DNA from 3 places in the Aliivibrio sp. S2TY2 genome. Region 1 is predicted to be linked to each of the others. Evidence: predicted binding sites of a transcription regulator. Region 1 holds the regulator's gene; each other region holds the start of a gene.
What was found. Region 1 encodes PurR, which represses purine synthesis genes. Its sites were predicted from a motif close to TNANGNAAACGTTTNCNTNA; they were not measured.
Positions count from the first base shown of each region.

Region 1 (7,757 bases):
AAATCATCGCTACTCTGTACGCGCAACAATCAAAGTGGATGGTAAGTTACGTTTTACAACAGATACTAACTACGCCGTTATTACTGATGAAGCAAAAACCATGCAACAAGACTTAATGCTAAAAGGCGTTCGTCAATAATTTTGAAAAGTAGCATATAAAAATAAGTAGTTATGTTTTAAGGCATAACTACTTGTTTAAAGTTTGAAACACTTCCATTATCCTTTATTAATATATTTTCCTCTTCAAGTAATTGCTTCTGTCTTTCAAATCTATCACCTTGTAATGATATCTTCCCTTGAGCATTAACAACTCGATACCATGGTAATTGCGTTTCTTTTGGCAGTTTTGATAATATTTTTCCTACGTGTCTAGAATGATTAGGAAAGCCTGCCAATTTTGCAAGTTGTCCATAAGTAATCACTCGGCCCTTTGGCACATAATATAGATTTGTATAAATATTTTGAGCAAATTCGTCCATTGAAATGAATACCTTAATGCGTGCCAATTCAGATAAGTATTATCTTAGAAAAGTGAGGTGAGTCAGTGATAAAGCTAATTATTACCGCTAAACTGAAATAGTAACAAAGTAAACCGCTTGATACCAAGGAGGGAGAAGATGGTTTTGACTGTATTATCAATTATATTAAGTATTCTACTTGTTGTTGTTGGCGTATTGGCTTTTGGGATTAGCGGAGGTGAACTTCCTTTATTGGCCTTGGCTATTCCAATGCTGTGGTTAATTCCTCAAGGGGGCGTGGCTACTTGGGTGTTAGTGAGTGGTATTTCGCTATTTGGTTGGACATTAAGTGAGCAGCCTTTATCGTTATCTATCTCTGTTTGGACTCTATTTCCATTGTTGATGGTGGTCTTTTCACGACGAAAAAGTATCCATTTAATCGCTTTTATTATTGCAGTAGTGGTGGCGATGGAAGCCGGAATAATGGCGTTGCAGTATGAAGGCAAATTAGAAGGGGCTGCGTCTTTAACATTGATTCAGATTATCAGTGTTATTTTAGTTTGGGTAGCGGCGAGAAGTTGGAAACCAGTGAATCGAAATGCGTGGTGGCCTCTGGTTTTGGTCGTTCCATTATGGATAGGTGGCTTGCAACATGCGGCATTGGTAGCTCTGTCTATTACTGGCCTTATTGTTTGTTTACAGAGTGTTGGTAGCTCAAAGTATCGTGATTGGCTTACTATGCTGTCATGGCTTTTACCGGTTATAGCATTTGCCACCTTAATTATTTCACCCAAGTTCGAGGTACCTACCTCTGTGATGGTCTCGTGGTTGATGATTTTAATGATTGGTTGGATAACTGATTTTATGATGCAGGTAGATGATGAACCAACAGATTAGGTTCACCATCTATAATTATTACGGTTAAGCGTTACTGGATACGGCAGTTGTTACTTCTTCTTTTATATCGTTAGATTTTAATTCAATAGCTTCTTTAGTTTCTTCAGAAGATTGAATTAAATCATCATAATGACACGCTTGATCTCTGCCGCGACCTTTTGCTTCATATAAAGCAATGTCAGCAAGTTTGGTTAAGTCGTCTGATTGTTGTCCATTTTTAGGGTATGTAGAAATACCGATAGAAACACTTAGTTTACCAAGTGAAAGCTCTTTAATTGCAAGATGAAGGTCACTGACAGCCGTACATAATCCGTTTGCTACAACAAGAGCTCCTTCTGCGTTGGTGTTTGGTAAAATAATAGCGAGCTCTTCGCCACCAAGTCGACAAATGGTATCTTCTCCACGCATGGTATTAAGAAGTAGTGTCCCAATGGTTTTTAATACGTAATCACCGGCATCATGGCCATAGTTGTCGTTAAAGCGTTTAAAGTGATCAAGGTCTAGCATAAGAATAGACATTTCTTGTTTATGGCGATGAGCACGCATTATCTCTTGATTAATGGTCTCTTCGTAGTAACGGCGATTGTATAAACCAGTTAATGGATCGCTTATGGCTTGCTCTCGCAATTTTTCTTGTAAATTTAAATTAGCCAAAGCAAGACCAAGGTGTTCAGCCACAGTAAATGCCAACTTTTGCACATTAGCTGCGAGCTCTTTTTCTTCTCCAAGGTAAATATGCATCATACCGATAGTGTTTCCATGAGCTGTCAGGGGAATGCACAGTGTTTGATCCGTTCCTGTTGCTGACATATGAGAGCACGGTAGAGTAGTATATTTATCATTGGCTAAATGGAACTTACCTTTACGTAAAGCCCAGCATTCTTCAGGTGCATATGTCTTGTTACCAGGCCATGCTCCGCCCCAATCTAATTTAACTAATAACTGGTTGCGAGATGAACGCATTAATGAAACAACACCATTAACGTCCCCAAGAATACGAGGAAGAATATCCTCCACAACCATTTGAGCTTCATTTATTGAATTACAAGCGGCTAACATATTAGCTAAACGGTGTAACAGCTCAATTTCTTGAGTTCGTTGGTCGATGCGTTCTTCTTGTAAGTCTTGTTCATTTTTTACCTGTTGCTGAATAAGCTTATTACTTAATAGGGATGAAGCGATAACTAATGCGATATTGATCCCCATTAAAATCATAAGAATATTCATTAACTCTTCAACCATGGCATCAATTCGAGTTAATGGTGTTGCAACTCGGAGGATATAAGTTTGCCCTTGATAATCAAATGATTGTGCAGCATAAAGTAAATTTTTGAAGCGTGATGTACTAAAGCGCGTTGTTGTGCCATACCCTGTAGTTTTAGCATCAATGACTTCTTTACGATTTAGATGATTCTCTAGCTTTAACGTAGAGACTAAAGATATGTCACTATCGGCAATTGGAGTACCGTTAGATTTGATGAGAGTGATGTGATCTTCTTTCGCTAACTCAATATCAGTTTTAACATAGATATCAAGCGCAGTTAGATCTGAGAAAGAGATATTATCATCTTTAATTTTTGTTATGACTCGCGATACTTCTTCAGATAATCCACCTTCAACTTTATTTTCAAGCCAATTAGAAAGTGTTGAATTGAAAATAAAAAGGCCAAGAGACATGGTAATTATCATGCATATTATAGGTAGATAGAGCCATTTTTTACTGATTGTATTTTTTTTCATCTAAGGTATCCGATAATTCACTAGGCCATTTAATGGTCTGCAGTACTATATAGGATATATGAATAATCGAGAAAAGAATAGAGCATTTACATAAAAGTTAAATTAATGTAAGTGGTATGCGCTATTTTTAGGTTTGTCGTGTAATTAAGCGAATATAGCTTAGGGGAGAGTATGAAATATAGCTCTTTATTGTCGAATAAAGAGCTGTATTTACTATTCAGAAGTAAACTGAGATAGAGTGAATTATTCTATAACTGCTTTCTTAATTCATCTCTGGTATCAGATGAAATAACAGACCAGTGAGTACCTTTAATCGCACCTTCAAGAGACCAAAGTAATTCATCGCTCACACTGCTAGAGTGCGTTTGCTGAATGGCTTTGTATGCGTTAACTGACCCTGTATCACGAAGTTCTTCAACAGTATTAATACCTGCCTTTTTAAGCATTCGTTCTGTTGCTAATCGTAAATTTGGTAGGTCTTTAATTCGAGATGGACCTTCTGATTTCTGTTTTTCTTTATCTTTTTTAGCGACATCTAGAGCGATAACCGCTTGTAATAAGATTGAATCAGGTTCTTTCCAACATTCTGCTGAAATTGCAAAATATTTGGTCACAACAGGAAAACCACGTTTTTTATAAACGTATGGTTCAAATCCTTGCTCTTTAAATAAGTTGATAGTGTCATCACTTGCTCTTAAATGCAGCTTATCTTGAACGACAAGTGCGAACATAGTGCTGTCGATAAATATACCGAAACCACCAAACATAGAACGTGAAGTGATCTTTCCTAGAGAGGAGAGGAGACGGAGTGATTCTTTTAGTACTGGTTTATCCATTGCAATAATTCTCGGTTAGTAAGTCTATGTCACTAAACAACTGAGCCCGAGGAAATAGTAGCAAGTTCAAAATATAGAATTGTTATTTTAAAGTAAAAATTAACAATGCATAAAAGAATACTTGCCATCGGCAACCCCGCTACCCTATATAAAACTTAGGCCGGAAGCTTTGCGTCCTGCACTTTCGCACAGTTTGCCCTGTTCGTGACTTTGGATGATGATATAGCAATCAATAAGTCAAGAGACCAAAAAAAATCAAAAGTGTGATCTTGCTCCATAAAATTAACGTCATTTTTGTTAAGTTGGTTCAACTTTTCCTTGAAAATGACGTTGATTGTTCTTGTTTTGTAAATTTAAACTTTATTATTTAGTCTTATCAAAAACACTATTTCGAGATACTACTTCAGGCTGCATTTCAAAAATACGACGCTCGTGATGTTTATCTTTTATACGCTCTAATAAAATTTCAACCGCAGTTTTTCCGACTCTTCGCTTAGGTTGATGAATTGTAGTGAGTGGTGGAGAGAAATAAGCAGATAACTCAATATTATCATATCCAATCACTGAGATATCTTCAGGTACACGTAAACCAGACTGTTTAATTCGACTAATCGCGGCTAATGCCATAATGTCATTGAAACAGAATATAGCTGTTGGCTGTTTGTCCATTGCGATTAGTTTATCTATCGCTTTAGCTGCAGAAGCACATTCAAAATCACCTTCTAAAATCCAATTTGGATTAAAGGCTAATCCTGCCTCTTCATGTGCACGTTTAAAACCATGGATTCGCTCATTACATGTAGCTTTATCCGCTTGACCAGTAATGCATGCGATTTCAGTATGACCTTTTTCAATCAAATGTTTAGTCGCTAAGTAACCACCTTTTTCTGAATTATCAATGATTTTATCTGTGTGTGGGCTGTCTGGGCCCCAGTCCATGATAACCATAGGTAGTTCGGTGTTTTTCTCAAGAAGAGCAAGAAGTTGCTCATTTAGATCAGAACACATAACAAGTAAGCCATCTACTCGTTTCTCTGCCAGCATACGGATGTAATGTTTTTGCTTTTCTAGATCACCTTCGGTATTACACATAAACAATGTGTAGCCTTGCTTGTAACAGTAATTTTCAACACCGTGCATTACTTCTGCAAAAAAAGGATTGAATGATTGCGTTACTAGCATACCGATAGTTCGTGTTGTGTTGCATTTTAAACTACGAGCTACGGCACTTGGTGCGTAATTTAATTCGTCAACAGCTTCCCACACGCGTTTTTGTGTTGCTTCAGCGACGAAGCGAGTTTTATTTATTACGTGAGATACGGTTGTTGTTGATACCGCTGCTAATTTTGCAACGTCTTTAATTGTAGCCATATTTAAGCCTTAACATAGTTAAATAAGGGGCTATTTATGTTCCAACAAAATAGGTGTTGCTCTTTTAAAGAACTGATGGAAGATAAATAGGCCCTGATAAATGAAAAAAACCGCTAAAAATGCGGCTTTTATTTAATGTTTTAATTTTATCGTTTGCGTACACATACTATAGGTAAAGTATAGTGCAAACAATTATTGATTTCATAAATTCTAGTTGTAATCTGATTTATATCACGTACTTGTTAATTTATATCATCAAAATGAGTGACTCAATTACTCACCAGTAAGGAATGCAGCATCTAACTGTAAGAACGTCACTAAGAAATGTGTAACCGCTGCGTAGAAGCCGAAGTCATCTCGCTCTTGGCAGATTTGGCTAAAGCGTGGTGTCCATGATAAGAGTTGCTCATTAATGAAGTTTAACTGAGCGGCCATGTAAGCTTCAAATTCTTCTTCAGAAGCTTGTTGGTTTGTCATTACGATTAAATTACCAAGAAAATCAAGTTCAATGGCAATGTGATCGGCAGGCTCATTAAATTCAGCTTTTTGTGCGATGTTATATTTCTCTAATAGTGCACGCATTTCTTGTGCTGGTTTTGCATTCAAAAGACCTGATTTATCAAGGTATAGTGATGCATAAGGTAGGGCACTGCTTTTATCTGAACCTAAAAAAGCTTGGCAAAAGTCGGCAGAAAGTTCAAGTTGTGCGTCTTCACGTTTTTGTAATTGATTTAACTTTTCAATTAGAGCACTCACTGAGCTAGATAATTCTGCGGTTTCAGCTAAGTTTGATAAAAATGTACGAACTTCAAAGCTATTGTATTCTTCTAATTGTTCTGCGGTTAATTCGCTTGTTAATAAACTTGACAGCCACCAGTAAATTTCAGCGCGTTGTTCGTTAAATGCAGTCAATTCGTTCATGTATTCGTCACTCCAAAAAATTTATATGGGAATTGTACTGGATAAGTGTGAAAAGGAATAGCACCTATCATTAACAGCGTGTATAAATATATATGTAAAGATTAAAGCCGGATTTTGGTTAAGATTTGTTTTGAATCAAACAAATCACAGATATATCAATTGAAAATTGGCATTATTACAAAATATGAATAGAATAAGATAAGAACCATCCAAATAACCATAAAAAGAGAAAATTATGAGCTATCACATTTTAGTTGTTGAAGACGAAGTGGTAACTCGCTCTAAACTTGTAGGCTATTTTGAAGCCGAGGGATATCAAGTGAGCGAGGCTGAAACAGGTGCAGAAATGCGAACTATTTTGGCTGAACAAAAAGTTGATTTAATTATGCTTGATATAAACCTACCAGGAGAGGATGGTTTATTGTTGGCACGCGAACTGCGTAGCCAATCTAATATTGGTATTATTCTTGTTACAGGACGAACTGATAGTATTGATCGAATCGTAGGCTTGGAAATGGGTGCTGATGATTACGTCACTAAACCTGTTGAGCTACGTGAACTTTTAGTCCGAGTTAAAAACTTATTTTGGCGTATGTCATTAGCTAATGAACCGGCAGAGTTAGATGAATCAAATGTAGTTCGTTTTGGCGAGTGGACATTTGATATTCAACGTCGAGCATTATCAAATAATGGTGAGCCAGTAAAATTAACAAAAGCAGAATATGAGTTGTTAGTTGCGCTGTCGTCATATCCTAATACCGTTCTATCACGTGAGCGTATTTTGAATATGATAAGTCATCGAGTAGATGCACCAAATGACAGAACAATTGATGTATTGATCCGTAGAATGCGTGCAAAAATGGAAATGGACCCTAAAAACCCACAAATTTTTGTTACTGTTCATGGCGAAGGCTATATGTTTGCAGGAGATTAACCTCTCCTAAGTTATTTTTATTTTATCAAAAGCCACTCAGAATTTGAGTGGCTTTTTTTATTGCCTATTTAGTTGTCAATATAATTAGTGACTCATCTATAAGAAAAGCTGATTAAAAATGTTTTTTATAATAAAATAAGCCTAGAGTGCTTGCGCTTGTCTATTCAAACATAATTATTAATAGGTTTAGGATGAAACAATATTTCAAAGTGGCAGTGATTGCCTCAGCATTAGTTGGTGTGGTGGGTTGTCAAAGTACTGGTGGGGAAACCTCAGCAGTCTCGGTTGAACAGAATAAAAATACGCCATCAATAGCAACATTTGATGCACTTCAGAAGCAATATTCACTGGATAAAACGACGTTTGATTCAGTTTCTGAGTTCCAAATTTATTCAGAGTCTACTTATGCCTCTATGATGGATGAATGGCTAGAAGCGAAAGAGATTTTCTTAGAAATCGAAAAAGAGCCAGGTTTAATTAATGAAGAGTACTCAATGTTCTCTTCAGGTTCTTATGCGGCTAAATATATGTCATTAGTAACCAATGCGGATGCACAATTTAATAAACTAAAAAGCTACAAAGAAAATGCAGATATCGTGC
Region 1 is NZ_JARACS010000010.1:8,638-16,394, forward strand. Features, by position in the region: gene PVK63_RS14630 (YbaY family lipoprotein) at 1-139, shown strand, start outside; gene PVK63_RS14635 (MGMT family protein) at 177-479, opposite strand; gene PVK63_RS14640 (hypothetical protein) at 618-1,355, shown strand; gene PVK63_RS14645 (sensor domain-containing diguanylate cyclase) at 1,380-3,032, opposite strand; gene PVK63_RS14650 (TfoX/Sxy family DNA transformation protein) at 3,344-3,931, opposite strand; cyclic di-GMP riboswitch class I at 4,058-4,139, opposite strand; gene purR (HTH-type transcriptional repressor PurR) at 4,295-5,302, opposite strand; gene torD (molecular chaperone TorD) at 5,576-6,223, opposite strand; gene torR (two-component system response regulator TorR) at 6,459-7,157, shown strand; gene PVK63_RS14670 (hypothetical protein) at 7,349-7,757, shown strand, end outside.

Region 2 (7,757 bases), on a different contig from region 1:
TGAGGTTAAGCCCATGCAAGAAAACCATAAGATTTTAGTAGTTGATGATGATGCTCGCCTTCGTTCGTTATTAGAGCGTTATTTATCAGAGCAAGGCTTTCAAGTACGTAGTGTAGCTAATAGTGAGCAAATGGATCGCTTATTGGCTCGTGAAACGTTTCACCTAATGGTATTGGACTTAATGTTGCCAGGTGAAGATGGCCTATCTATTTGCCGTCGTTTACGCAGCGCGAACAATATGTTGCCGATTTTAATGCTGACAGCAAAAGGCGATGAAATCGATCGTATTGTTGGTTTAGAAGTGGGTGCAGATGATTACCTTCCAAAACCATTTAATCCACGTGAACTATTAGCGCGTATTCGTGCGGTTCTGCGTCGTCAAGTAATTGAAGCACCTGGAGCACCAAGCGCAGAAGACAAAATGGTTGAGTTTGGCGAGTTCCGTCTAAACTTAGGTACGCGTGAGATGTTCCGCAACGAAGAGCCGATGCCATTAACATCAGGTGAATTTGCAGTACTTAAATCACTTGTGACGAACATGCGTGAGCCAATGTCGCGTGATAAGTTGATGAACATGGCACGTGGTCGTGAGTATTCAGCAATGGAACGCTCTATCGATGTTCAGATCTCTCGTCTTCGCCGTATGATTGAAGAAGATCCAAGCCGTCCTCGTTATATCCAAACGGTATGGGGATTAGGTTATGTGTTTGTTCCTGATGGGGCAGAAGCGTAAGAGCGGGATTCAGGTTTTAGGAAGAGCAAAAGCAGGATTCAGATCGGTCGCAAGCTCCCTTGCCGGTTTCAGGGGGGAGCGTTGTAATTGAAGCGTCAAAAATACAGTTCCCTCTCCTTGATAAGGGGAGGGCTAGGGAGGGGTTATTGCGGTGAAGTTGGAGTTGAGTTCATAGCTAACTTGATTATGCGCTGTTAGTTCTTGACCCCCTCCCAGCCTCCCCCTTATTAAGGGGGAGGAGCTAAAAGCTAATACCTCCGAATTCTGCTAGCGAAGTGATCTGAACTCTGTTCTTCCTGAAACCTGCAAGCGAAGCGCCCTGAAACCTAGAATTTACTACATCAACCATACCTGCTGTTATCGTTTCTAGCTCTCTTCAACTTAACAACCACAGAGAACTCCCATGAAAAGTACCTTCGCCAGAACCCTTTTACTCCTCGCATCCCTTCTTATTGCTAGTCAGGTATTCTCTTATCTCGCTGTATTTAATTACGCTTTACTACCTAGTTTGCAGCAATTCAACCGCATTTTGGCTTATGAAGTTCGGTTAATGTTGGCTGAAGACGTCACATTGAAAAATGGAACAAATATTCAACTAGACCAACCATTGCGCCGTCAATTACTAGAGCAGCTTGGTGTCAGTATTCATGATGAGCATGATCCTGAAATGAGAGAGTATTATCAGGCGAACCCAGTTGAATTTTTAAGTGAAGAGATGACTCAGGAGTTAGAGTCACCAACAGAAGTGCGTTTGATATTAGGAGCTGAAAGCTATGTTCTCTGGATGAAAACAGAAGCAATGCCAGAGTTTTATATGCGAATACCGCTTTCGGAGTTACAAGAAGAAGACTTTGCTCCGTTATTCAGAAATAGTCTATTTATCGCGTTATTAGTGATTTTGGGTGGGTGGGCATTTATTAAAATTCAAAATCGGCCATTAATGGCTCTGCAAACCGCCGCACGTAAAGTAGGTAAAGGTGAGATCCCAGAACCATTACCAGAAAAAGGCGCATCAGAAATTCAAGCGGTAACTCGTGCTTTTAACCAAATGTCAAAAGGGATCCAGCAACTAGAACAAGACAGAGCATTATTAATGGCTGGGGTGAGTCATGATATTCGTACTCCATTAACACGCATTCGTTTAGCAACCGAAATGATGTCACCTCAAGATGATTACTTAGCTGAAAGTATGATTAAAGATACTGAGGAGTGTAATGAAATCATCGGTCAGTTTATGGATTATCTTAAGCCAGTAGCAAAACAAGACTTCATTGATGTTGATATCAACACTATCGTTAATGAAGTGATTTTGGCTGAAGGGGGCTATGAGCGTGAAATCAAAACCAACTTAGCTGAGATCCCTAAATCTCTTCACGGTAATGCGATTGCCATTAAACGAGTTGTGACTAATCTTGTAGTGAATGCGATTCGTTATGGCGGCGATTGGATTTCAGTCTCCACTCGTGTCTCTGCTGATCACAAAACAGCATGGATTATTATTGAAGATAATGGCTCGGGTATTGATGAATCCCAATTAGAATCGGTATTTGAACCATTTACTCGCGGTGATACAGCTAGAGGTAGCGAAGGAACGGGCTTAGGTTTGGCGATTGTTAAGCGAATTGTTGGTCAACACCAAGGTGCGGTGAGTTTGTCGAACCGTCGTGAAGGTGGGTTGAAGGTTCAGGTTGAATTGCCGCTGGGGTAGAGCAGTGGCGAAGAAGAGCAAAAGCGAGGGTTCAGGTCTCAGGTTTCAGGAAACTCAAAAGCGAGTACACCTGAAACCTGCAAGCGCAGCGTCCTGAAACCTAAAAACTCATCACATCAGCCATACTCGCTCTTATAGTTTCTAATTAGCGCAGCGTATAGCCTCTAGCTATTTCTCCTCAAGCATAAAAAAGGCCGCAGACGATCATCATCTGCGGCCTTTCTGTTTTTTCTTAAGGACGAAGTCCGCCCTTAAGCGAAGCGTCCTTTAGCAACTTGTTGCGTCCAGCTCTTCCTTTAGTACTTCATTACTTGGAAGAATAATATTCAGAAGAATGGCCGTCACACCACCAGCGGTTACACCAGATGAGAAAATATTCTTAATCATCTCAGGCATGAACTGAAGGATCTCAGGTTTTTGAGCTAAACCAAGACCCATAGAGAAAGACATTGCCATGATTAGGATTGCACGACGGTCTAGCTCAACACGAGAGATAATACGCACACCTGCCGCAGCAATAGTACCGAACATCACAATCGTTGCGCCACCAAGTACCGGCTCAGGAATGATTTGCACCATGCTTGCAACACCAGGGAATAGGCCAAGAATAACCAACATACCAGCAATAAAATAACCAACGTAACGACTTGCAACGCCAGTTAATAAAATTACGCCGTTGTTTTGGCTGAAGGTTGAGTTAGGAAAACTGTTAAACACGGCAGCAATGGCAGAGTTAAGGCCATCAGCTAATACGCCACCTTTAATACGCTTGATGTATATAGGTCCTTTTACTGGTTGGCCTGATACTTCAGACGTTGCAGTAATATCGCCAATCGCTTCTAGCGCGGTAATTAAGAAGATTAGAACCAGAGGAATAAACAGAGACCAATCAAAGCTTAAGCCATATTGCATAGGAATTGGCAGCGCGATAAGTTCAGCATCGTGCTCCATATTGGTATTAAGCATTCCCATTGCCCATGCAGCTAAAGTACCAACAGCCATCGCTATCACGATAGATGCCATACGTAGGTAAGGGTTAGTTGCACGATTTAATACCACAATAATAAGTAAAACAGTGCCAGCAAGAGCCAATTTATCAAGGCTACCAAATGTACCTTCACCCATTGCAGAGTAACCGCCCCCCATAGACACAAGGCCGACTTGAATAAGTGTTAAACCAATTAATGTCACAACGATACCAGACACTAATGGCGTTATAATTTTTTGTGCGTACTCAAGAACACGAGAAAGGAAAATTTCAGCAGTAGATGCAACTAAGATAGTGCCGAAAATCGCAGCCATCATAGTCGGAACATCAGCACCACCAGCTTTAAGCGCCAGACCTGCACCAATGATTGGGCCTAAGAAGTTGAAGCTAGTACCTTGAACAGAAAGAAGACCAGAGCCAATTGGGCCAAAGGTTTTAATTTGAATAAAAGAAGAAATACCAGAAGCGAACAGAGACATACTTATGATGGTATTGGTTTCTGCAGCAGGGACACCAAGCGTCTGACAGATGATCAGAGATGGAGTAATAATCGCGACAAACATCGCCAATAAATGCTGAAGTGCAGCAAATAAAGTTTGCGGAAGTGGTGGACGCTCATCTAATTGATAAATCAGTTCAGATGGTTTTGTGGTGTTGTTTTTAACGGTCATGGCCGATATTCCTAATAATATAACGTTGTCTTCAAAGCTCGCTGAATGGGAGTTTGAAGTGAGTAGGTGTCAATCTGTGATTGCTGTTAATCAGAACCTATCTCTATTGGGGTTGGTTGATTAAAATGAGTAGTTAATCAATTGGGACGGTATTCTATAGATAAACAAATGAAAAGCAATCGTTTGCTAAGGTTTTTAAGAGTAGACGGCTTCGCTTCTATAAGAGCAAAGCGAGGGTTCAGGTCTCAGGTTTTAGGAAGATCAAAAGCGAGCACCCCTGAATCCTGCAAGCAAAGCGTCCTGAAACCTAAAATATCATTACATCAGTCATACAGGCTTCTATAGTCTCTAGTTAGCGCAGCGTATAGTCCCTAGCCCCGCCCTGTTCGACAAATCGTATAAACATCAATTCTCTCAACCCCCGATTTTCTCAACTCAATACACAGCAGATCAATCGTGGCTCCTGTAGTCACCACATCATCAACAATAGCGACATGCTTTTCAGTAATCGGTTTAGCCACTTTAAACGCACCAAGTAGGTTGGTTTGTCGAAACGATCTTGAAAGTCCTTGTTGAGGCCGAGTTGCCTTAATGCGCTTTAATATCTTGTTGTCACAGCGAGAAGCCATACCGTTCAAATTAAACTGTTGTGCCAGAGTCCAACCAAGATGATCACTTTGGTTATATGAACGCCACCAAAAACGCTTCCAATGGAGAGGAACAGGAAGAATAAGCGGAGCGGGGTCAGAGATCTGTTTACTCAGTAATACCCCTAAATCTTGAGCTAACCAAAAATGTTGAGCGTATTTAAGGCGGCCAACGTATTCACGTAAAGGCTCAGTATAATCACTCACACAAAACAAGCGTTCCCATTGTGGTGGATGGGTTAAGCACTCACCGCACACCTCTGTTTCATGTTCGGTTTGCAAGCCACATTGCCGACAACGCGGAACTTTAGGAATTAAGGCGATACACTTTTGACACCAAATCGTTTCTGAAGCAGGCATAGCTAAACGGCAATAGTCGCAATGACTTGTACCTAATTTTTGCATTGACCTTCGAAGTAACCTGATGAACACTTAACCATCCATTATTTTTGAACACGAATAGGCAGTGTAGATGACAAGCTCTCTTTATTGGCAAACGGAAGGCGAAGGTTCCGATCTGGTTCTCATTCACGGATGGGGAATGAACGGAGCAGTGTGGCAACCTACGGTAGAGAAACTGCGCTCGCAATATCGAGTTCACTCCGTAGATTTATCAGGTTATGGACACAGTGCCGAGCTTGGCAGTGCTGATTTTGATGAGATGGTGAAACAAGTATTAACTCAAGCACCAGCAAAAGCGGCGTGGCTTGGATGGTCTCTTGGTGGTTTAATCGCAACTCAAGCGGCGTTAACGGCACCTGAGCGAGTAAGCCAATTGATTACCGTAGCAAGCTCACCACGATTCTCTGCTGAAAAAGGATGGAGGGGAATTAAACCTGTGGTGTTATCTCAGTTTACAGAGCAGCTTAAAGATGATTTTACCCTGACGGTTGAGCGCTTTATGGCATTGCAAGCGATGGGAAGTCCAAATGCTAAACAAGACATAAAACAGGTAAAACGTGCGGTGTTTTCAAGACCATCACCAAATCAAGCGGCTTTAGCTACAGGTTTGGCGATTTTGGCCGATATAGATCTAAGAGAACGTCTATCTCAATTAACGATGCCAGTATGTCGAATGTACGGTCGTTTAGATGGTTTAGTACCCATTAAAGTTGCTCAAGATATGGATACCTTGCTCCCTAATTCAAGTAAGGTGGTATTTGAGCAAGCCTCACACGCACCATTTATTTCGCACAGTGATGAGTTTATCGCTGAGCTGCGCTATTTTTTACAACAACAATAGCGGTTTTGTCTTAGTTTATTACGCCTAGTTTTTCGATAAGGAAACGTTTTATGAACTTTTCAACTAACAGTATTAGCGTGCCGCTTATTGCACCTTCTGTTAATTTGCCAACAGAACAAGTAGCACGTGAAAATCGTGTTAAAAAGCCTGTTGTGGCAACGACAAAGATGAGTGAGACGACGTCTGAAAAAGCGATTAAAGGCGACGATAAACAACATAAACGCGATGCGTGGGAACCATCAGATCACCCTGGTTATGATGTGCTTGAAGAGAAAGCAGAAAAAAAACCTCACATCGGCACCTTGTATGATGTAGACGATGATCTAGCAAAACTCGCTCGATTGTTGTCGTTAGATACGTATGCGCAAGGTGAGGGCACGGGGTACACCATGCGTTTCAATTTACCTAAAGAGCTACTAGAGAAACTGGCTGAGATGGGAAGAATGGTGCGCCGACGCAGTGTGATCAGTTTTCATTATGATAAAGCGGTGGTACCGAATAATCCGTCGGATATATTGGCAGTGCTTTGAGGCTAGAGATTATACGCTGCGCTAACTAGATCGCTGCGCTTCTATAAAAGCAAAAGCGAGGTTTCAGGTCTCAGGCTTCAGGAAGTTCAAAATCGAGTACACCTGAAACCTGCAAGCGTAGCGTCCTGAAACCTAAGTTATCACCACGCCAGCTATACACGATCTTATAGTCTCTAGTCAGCGAAGCGTATCGTTTCTAGCTTCACTTTCCATATTGTTACTTCTTCGCCTTCGCAAACGCCGCTGCAAACGCACCACCCATCGCTGCATTACCAACATCATTGCTTTGACGCTGTTGTCTTGTAGAAGAGGACGGTCTTGATGCATGAGCACGCTCATTACGTTGCTGTGGTTTATTTGATTGACGTTGAGGGCGGTTATCTTCCCCTGGCTGATCATTCAAGCGCATAGAAAGGGCGATACGCTTACGTTGCACATCGACTTCCATCACCTTCACTTTTACGATATCGCCTGCTTTAACCACTTCACGCGGGTCAGAAACAAAAGTATCGCTCAGTGCAGAGATATGAACCAAACCATCTTGGTGAACACCGATATCAACAAAGGCACCAAAGTTAGCTACGTTAGACACCACACCTTCTAGAACCATACCTAGTTCAAGATCCGACACCGTATTTACGCCATCTGCAAAGGTTGCTGTTTTGAACTCAGGACGAGGATCTCGGCCCGGCTTATCAAGCTCAGAGATAATGTCTGTTACTGTTGGTAAGCCAAAATCCGCACTAATGTAATCGTTAGCCGCTACTGAGCGTAAGAACTCAGTGTTACCAATAATTGCATCAATCGCTTTACCATTTTTCTCAGCAATGGATTTCACAACAGGGTAAGCTTCAGGGTGAACGGCTGAGGCATCCAGTGGGTTTTTACCATTCATTACACGTAAGAAACCAGCACATTGTTCAAACGCCTTAGGCCCTAAACGTGCCACTTTTTTCAGTGTGGTACGGTTTTCAAAGCGACCGTTTTCATCGCGGTAATCAACAATATTTTGTGCGATCGTCGTTGATAAGCCAGCAACTCGCGTTAATAATGCAGAAGATGCCGTATTTACATCAACACCAACGGCGTTCACACAGTCTTCAATAACCGCATCTAGCTTCTTCGCTAATTGGCTTTGGCTAACATCGTGTTGATATTGACCAACACCAATCGCTTTAGGGTCAATTTTTACTAGCTCTGCCAGAGGATCTTGCAAGCGACGAGCGATAGAGACCGC
Region 2 is NZ_JARACS010000004.1:185,860-193,616, forward strand. Features, by position in the region: gene ompR (osmolarity response regulator transcription factor OmpR) at 14-733, shown strand; gene envZ (two-component system sensor histidine kinase EnvZ) at 1,137-2,441, shown strand; gene PVK63_RS09025 (uracil-xanthine permease family protein) at 2,709-4,100, opposite strand; gene PVK63_RS09030 (ComF family protein) at 4,472-5,152, opposite strand; gene bioH (pimeloyl-ACP methyl ester esterase BioH) at 5,220-5,990, shown strand; gene PVK63_RS09040 (ATP-dependent Lon protease) at 6,041-6,520, shown strand; gene PVK63_RS09045 (Tex family protein) at 6,738-7,757, opposite strand, start outside.
Region 2: the regulator PurR is predicted to act here: its motif matches at 4,272-4,291, upstream of PVK63_RS09025 (uracil-xanthine permease family protein).

Region 3 (7,757 bases), 120 kb from region 1:
AGTTAACTGTATTCTACAGTTCAAAAGCATCGAGATCCATGTCAGTCTCTTGACGCTCATAAAACGCCACTAAATCGTCATGTCCACCGATGTATTTCCCATCCAAGTAAATTTGAGGGACGGTATTTACCGCAATCCCTTCTTTCTCTTGAATTAATGACACCATTTCATCTTTGCTTAAATCAACATCTAAGGTTAATACCTTATAAGCTATATTCTTATCGTCAAAGATCGCTTTGGCTTTAACGCAAAATGGACATACCGTTTTAGAAAATATAATGGTTTGAGTTGTATCGATCATTTTTTGTCTCTTTTTTTAAATTAAATGGTAAAAACTGGGTATGGTTGCAGTTCAGGGATCAATTGATGCAGCGTTTTTTCTTCTTCCGCTATCTCTTTTGCTGAATCACAGAGTTCTTGAGCGTCTTCTTTTATTTCTTTACTATGTTCACTCATTTTGGCTTTAATTGACGTTTGAACCTCAGAAAATTGCTGCTGTAACTCCGAAAAGTTAAGTTCACCATTTTGCATTTTGTCAGACAGTGAATTAAATACGCTAGCAAATAGTTCTTTATCCAAGCTTTGAATCATCACTTCGAAATCACTTTTCCATGTTGTATCGACTTCTTTAAAAAAGTCATGCTCAAGCACTAAGTCCTTTCCTTTGTAAAATTTTTGCTTTGCTGTTACACCATATTCATCAATTTTGTTCTTAACTGAATCAAAAGAGCCTTCAGCATCAAATGAGATCTCTATTTCGTTCACAAAATCGTTGGCAGCGGCGATACCTTTATCAGCAAAATCAACCACTGAAGGCATATAACTAACCACTTGTTGTTGATATTTTTCAATGGCTAATTTCTGCTCTTGTGTTAAGTCAAGTTCGTCACCATTAACAAAGACACGGCCGTTTTGATCAATTCTCAATTTATCTTGAGCTTTATCTACTTTTACTTCACCTGTTGGCGTTAGTAGCAGATCATTTTCTACTGTCACTGGACACATAGCCGCCCAAGTATTACTTGTTACAACTAACATACCTAAAGCAATGATTTTTTTACTTAGCATAAGCGCCCTATTGATTGATTTTTCCCTTTCGCTGAGTGTAACTGATTGACACTCATTAGCTCAACTCGGATTTTTAATACAAAAAATAGCAAACGTTTGCTTTTATTCTGGTAGTCATAAATAGTTCTGGTATGATGCTCCCTGTATTTAAATCGTTTATATAGGAATTCTATAATGAGTCTTTCCGAACAAGTACTTGCTGTTAATGATGATCTGCCGATCCGCACTGATAAACCAGTACACAGTGGTAAAGTACGCTCTGTATATTGGTTAACAGAAGAAGACAGTCGTCGCCTTATTAAAGAAAAAGGCTACAACGTTGCCGCAGATGCACCTCTTGCCATCATGGTTATCAGTGACCGTATTTCAGCATTCGATTGTATTTGGCACGGCGAAGGTGGACTTAAAGGAATTCCTGGTAAAGGTGCTGCATTAAATGCTATCTCTAACCATTGGTTCCAATTATTTAAAGATAACGGGCTTGCTGATAGCCATATTCTTGATATTCCTCATCCATTTGTGTGGATAGTGCAAAAAGCTAAGCCTGTTATGATTGAAGCGATTTGTCGCCAATATATTACTGGGTCAATGTGGCGTGCATATACAAATGGTGAGCGTGAATTCTGTGGTATTCAAATTCCTGAGCGTTTAGAAAAAGACGAACAATTACCTGAATTGCTACTAACACCATCAACCAAAGGTGTTTTAAAAGGCATTGATGACGTACCGGAAGTTGATGATGTAAATATCACTCGTAAAAACATCGAAGATAACTACGCTAAGTTTAATTTTTCTTGCGAAGAAGACATCGCATTATATGAGAAATTATTAAAAGAAGGCTTTGCCGTTATTTCAAAAGCATTAAACAAAATCGACCAAATCTTTGTCGATACTAAATTTGAATTTGGTTACGTTAACGATGCTGAAGGTAATGAAAAACTGATTTATATGGATGAAGTAGGTACGCCTGATTCTTCTCGTATTTGGGATAAAAACGCCTATCGCTCAGGGCACATTATCGAAAACTCTAAAGAAGGCTTCCGTCAGTTTTTATTAAATCATTTTGATGAGCCTGATATCTTATTAAATAAGAATCGTATGGAAGAACGCTCTGCATTAGCTCAAGATAACGCACTTCCTTTAGAAGCGATGATGGATTTATCTAAAACCTATTTAGAGATCGCAGCTAAAATAACTGGCGCACCAATTACGCTTAGTGATAATCCAAAAGCCGAAATTATCAAAGTATTGAAAGAAGAGTATCAATTAGTTGATTAACTTTTAGTTTCTCTATCTTATGAATAAAAAATGGCGACCGCATTGGTCGCCATTTTTGTATTTACTGTTCTAATAATCAGATGATTATAGGAAGTGCACTGTTAGGTTAACAGATGCGAAATCGATATTTTTATCGTCAACCGTAAAGTTGTTGTAACCTGCACCAACAGTGAACATTGGTAAGATATTGTATTCAACACCTAAACCAAAGAATGGATCAACGCCGTCATTTTTAAGGAAACCTTTAGATTCCCAGCTGTGCATGCCCGCTTTACCATAAACGTGTAATGGACCAAAGTCGATGCTTGGCTTAACTGCAAAGTTTACAGAAGTAACGTCTGTAGTTTGACCAGCAACGTCATAAGAACCTAAGTTCCAAGCACCCATTTCTAAACCAATGAACGGAAGGATACCAGTACCAATGTGTGCACCGTATACCGTTGAGCTATCACCAGCATAATCAGCAGAACCAACTTGTAGGCCACCGTAAATTAGAGAATCCGCAGCAGCAGTTACTGATACGCTTGCTAAAGCTAACGCTAAAAGTGTCTTTTTCATTTTCAATCCTATTTTTAAAAAAGGGAGCGGCAATCTTTGCCGCTCTTTTTAATCTTATTTATAGTAAAGCAATTAATATGCCGGAATTACCTATAGTCTAGGGGATACCTTAGCAATCAGCAATGGCATTTTTGACTCGTTTATCAGAAACTGGATACGGTGTCCCAAGTTGCTGTGCAAAATAGCTCACTCGCAGCTCTTCAATCATCCATCGAATCTCTTTGACTTTATCTGGAATTGGTTGCCCTTTAGGAATTTTATTTAATAACTCTTTATAATCATTATTAATCCCTTCCACTTTAAGTAGATGCATTCGATCTCGATTAGGGTCAATTGGTAATTTTTCCATTCGACGCTCAATCGCTTTCATATAACGATGAATATCTGCTAATCGCTTCCAACCACACTCTGTCGCGAATCCTTTAAAGATAAGGTTCTCGATTTGTGCTTTGATGTCAGAAAGTGCAAATGCCATGCTTAAATCAACACGACCTTTTAACTTTTTCTGGATCTGGAACGCTGTGGTCAAAATCGTTTCAACTTGTTTTGCTATCTCAACAACCGTATCGCCCAACTCAGCACGAATGTACTCTTTCATTTTCTCGAATGCTTCAGGCTCCCACGCAAGGCCACCCTTCTCTTCGATTAATTTATCAATACCGCAAGCAATACAGTCATCAATCAGGTCCATTACTCGACCATATTGGTTAAAGTACAGCCCTAGTTTTGACTTATTTGGTAAATTGCTATGCAAGTACTTAATTGGTGACGGTACATTAAGAAGGATTAAGCGACGCTGGCCTGCCTTCATTGCATTATGTTGTTCTTCTTCTGTTTCAAACAGTTTTATTTCAACACTGTCTTTACCATCAACAATCGCTGGATACGCTTTTACTTCAAAGCCACCACGTTTCTGCTTATAAAGCGTTGGCAGTTCACCAAAGCTCCATGTTTTAAGCCCTTTTTGTTCAATATCATCATCTGCAACTTGAGATAAGGTTTCTTGAACTTTGTCTTTTAAACCGTCTTTCAGCTCAAACAGATCGCGGCTTTCTTTTAATTTACGATTACGGTGATCAACCACTCGGTAAGTTACTTTTAAATGATCTGGAATTTGTTCTAACTTCCAATCTTCACGTAACACTTCTACCCCTGTCATACGACGTAGCTCTTTTTCAAGGCTGTCTAATAACGGTGCATCAAATGGCGTTGAACGAGATAAAAATGCATCTGCATAGTTTGGTGCTGGCACAAAATTACGACGAATCGTTTTTGGTAAGGACTTAATTAACGCAACAACCAATTCATGACGCAACCCTGGGATCTGCCAATCAAAGCCATCCATGGTTACTTGGTTTAAAATTGGCAATGGTACATGAACAGTGACACCGTCGCTGTCTTGCCCCGGCTCAAACTGATAACTAAGTTTCAGCTTTAAATTACCTTGATGCCAGAAATTTGGATAATCAAGATCCGTTACATGGCTTGCGTCACCACGGAACAACATCTCTTTTTCAAAATTAAGTAATTCAGGCGTCTCTTTTTGTGCTTTTTTCCACCACGTATCAAAGTGACGGCCAGAAACCACCTCTGTCCCTACGCGTTGATCGTAAAAATCGGCCAATTGATCATCATCGACCAAGATATCGCGACGACGAGACTTATGCTCTAACTCTTCAACTTCTTGCAATAGCTTGCGGTTGTCTTTAAAGAATTTATGATTGGTATTCCAATCCCCTTCAACGAGCGCTGAACGAATAAATATTTCACGACACACAGGCGCATCAATTGAACCGTAATTAATCTGGCGCTTAGGTACGATTGGAATGCCATAAATGGTCACTTTTTCGTAAGCCATTACTGCCGCTGATTTTTTCGACCAATGCGGTTCACTGTAGCTTCGCTTAATTAAATGACCGGCTAATGGTTCAATCCACTCAGGTTGAATTTTTGCAACAATTCGGCCCCAAAGCTTCGAGGTTTCTACTAGCTCTGCGACCATTACCCATTTCGGTTGTTTCTTAAATAAACCAGACGCTGGGAATATATGGAAACGCGCATTACGAGCACCTTGATACTCATTCTTCTCTTGATCTTTTTGACCAATATGAGAAAGCATACCGGCTAAAATTGCCGTATGAACTCCTTGGTAGCCTGCTGCTTCTTGATTCACTTTATAGTTAAGCTCTTTCATTACTTGGCTTAATTGATAGTGAACATCTTGCCATTCACGTACACGTAAATAGTTTAAGAAGTCTTTACGGCATTGCTTTCTAAACTGATTGCTTGAAAGGGCTTTTTGCTGCTCTTTTACATGCTGCCATACATTTACAAACGTTAAGAAATCAGAATCTTCATGGTTAAAGCGTTTATGCTTATCATCAGATTGTTGTTTTTTATCACTTGGGCGCTCGCGTGGATCTTGAATTGATAACGCAGCCGCAATGATCATGACCTCTTGTAAGGCATTGTATTTTGGTGCTTCTAATACCATACGAGCTAAACGTGGATCTATCGGTAAGCGAGCTAACTCTCGGCCTACTTTTGTTAGACGTTTTTTAGGATCTTTTGCATTAGCATTAATCGCACCTAGCTCTTCAAGCAGCTTTACACCATCTTGAATGTTACGATTATCTGGCGCTTCTACAAACGGGAAGGCTTGAATATCACCTAAACCAAGTGCTGTCATTTGTAAAATAACAGAGGCTAAGTTAGTACGTAAAATTTCAGGATCGGTAAACTCTGGGCGGGCAATAAAGTCTTCTTCTGAATACAGACGAATACACACACCTTCCGACACACGACCACAACGACCTTTACGCTGATTCGCACTCGCTTGTGAAATCGCTTCAATTGGTAGACGCTGCACTTTAGTACGGTAACTATAGCGACTAATACGTGCCGTACCCGGGTCGATGACGTATTTTATTCCCGGAACCGTTAGCGAGGTTTCAGCCACGTTGGTTGCCAGTACAATTCGACGACCTGCGTGAGGTTGGAAAACACGATTTTGCTCTTGAGATGATAAACGTGCGTATAAAGGCACAATCTCAGTGTCTCGTAAGTTACGTTTTTCTAATGCTTCTGCGGTATCACGAATTTCTCGCTCACCCGTCATAAACAACAGAATATCCCCTAACCCTTCTTCACATAGCTCATCGACTGCATCAAAAATGGCTTCAAGCTGATCTCTATCGGTATCATCGCCATCTTCAACAATTGGACGATAACGTGTTTCAACTGGGTAAGTTCGCCCTGATACTTCAATAATAGGTGCATTATTAAAGTGCTTTGAAAAACGTTCAGGATCGATGGTTGCCGAAGTAATGATGATTTTTAAATCTGGACGCTTTGGTAATAACTCACGCAAATACCCCATAATAAAATCGATATTTAGACTGCGTTCGTGCGCTTCATCGATAATAATGGTGTCGTATTGATTTAAGTATCTGTCGTTTTGGATCTCCGCAAGTAAGATACCATCCGTCATCAATTTAACTTGAGTGCGCTCAGAGACTTGATCATTAAATCGAACTTTGTAACCAACATGGCTACCTAGCTCGGTTTCCATCTCTTCGGCAATACGATCAGCAACAGAACGAGCAGCTAGACGACGTGGCTGTGTATGACCAATATTACCAAATTTACCTCGGCCTAATTCCAAACAAATTTTTGGTAGCTGTGTGGTTTTACCTGATCCCGTTTCACCTGCAACGATAACCACTTGGTTATTCGCAATTGCTTCTGCTATTTCGTCTTTCTTTTGACTAACAGGCAGATCTGGGTATTGAATTGTTGGACGATCGGCTTCACGGTTATTAGCAACCTGCATAGATTGTGCAATGTCTAATGCTATTTCATCAAACACGGCATTTCTTGATTCTTCTTTTTTAATTCGTGATGCGCCTTGAATGCGTTTACTTAGGCGAAAACGGTCACGCAGCATACATTCACTTAAGGCTTTTCTAAGTGTGGTTGCTGAATTTTGATTTGATTGACTCAAAATATATCCTACTGAATCTTTTATTATTCATTAACTATGGTAATTCTATCACATTCTTTGTGTTATCTGCCTTTGAGAGATAAAAATCTGTTTTACTTAAATGTAATAATTCTCGATTGCTCGAACTGATATCTGTTTGCTAAACTCAATAGATTAATCCTAACCATTAAGATAGTTGTATGGAATTTAACGGTAAGCATATTGAACGCGATGCTCAAGGGTATCTAATGAATCATACTGATTGGTGTGAAGAGTTAGTACCTATGTTAGCTGCGGAAGAAAATATTGAATTAACAGAAGCGCATTGGGAAGTGGTTCGTTTTGTTCGATCTTTTTATGAAGAGTTTAAAACATCCCCTGCGGTTCGCATGCTAGTCAAAGCAATGGAAAAAGAACACGGGCCAGAAAAAGGCAACAGCAAATATCTGTTTACGTTATTCAAATTAGGCCCTGCAAAACAAGCCACTAAATTAGCTGGCTTACCAAAACCTGCAAAATGCCTATAATTGTTTATTTAAAAGAGTCCGATGGTTTTAATACATTTTAAAATCAGATAACGCTTGCCACTGGGTTTCAACTTGCTCAAGTGAATTGACACGAGCCAATTGAGGCCCAGATCTTAGCCATTCAGCTAACGCATTTATCTTTTCTTCTTCTCCACAAGCCAGCACCTCAACCGATCCATCAGCTTGATTTCGAGCATAACCAGTTAACCCTAGTTTCAATGCTGTATGTGCGGTATGAAAACGAAAACCAACCCGCTGTACTTTTCCCTTTACAGTAAACTTAACTGATTTTTGCGACATAACTCACCTATAGCTGTAATTTATAATAAATAATTCTTAATTAT
Region 3 is NZ_JARACS010000010.1:126,114-133,870, reverse strand. Features, by position in the region: gene PVK63_RS15100 (glutaredoxin domain-containing protein) at 14-301, opposite strand; gene PVK63_RS15095 (YggN family protein) at 322-1,068, opposite strand; gene PVK63_RS15090 (phosphoribosylaminoimidazolesuccinocarboxamide synthase) at 1,243-2,346, shown strand; gene PVK63_RS15085 (outer membrane beta-barrel protein) at 2,431-2,904, opposite strand; gene hrpA (ATP-dependent RNA helicase HrpA) at 3,014-6,850, opposite strand; gene PVK63_RS15075 (TusE/DsrC/DsvC family sulfur relay protein) at 7,087-7,413, shown strand; gene yccX (acylphosphatase) at 7,441-7,713, opposite strand.
Region 3: the regulator PurR is predicted to act here: its motif matches at 1,153-1,172, upstream of PVK63_RS15090 (phosphoribosylaminoimidazolesuccinocarboxamide synthase).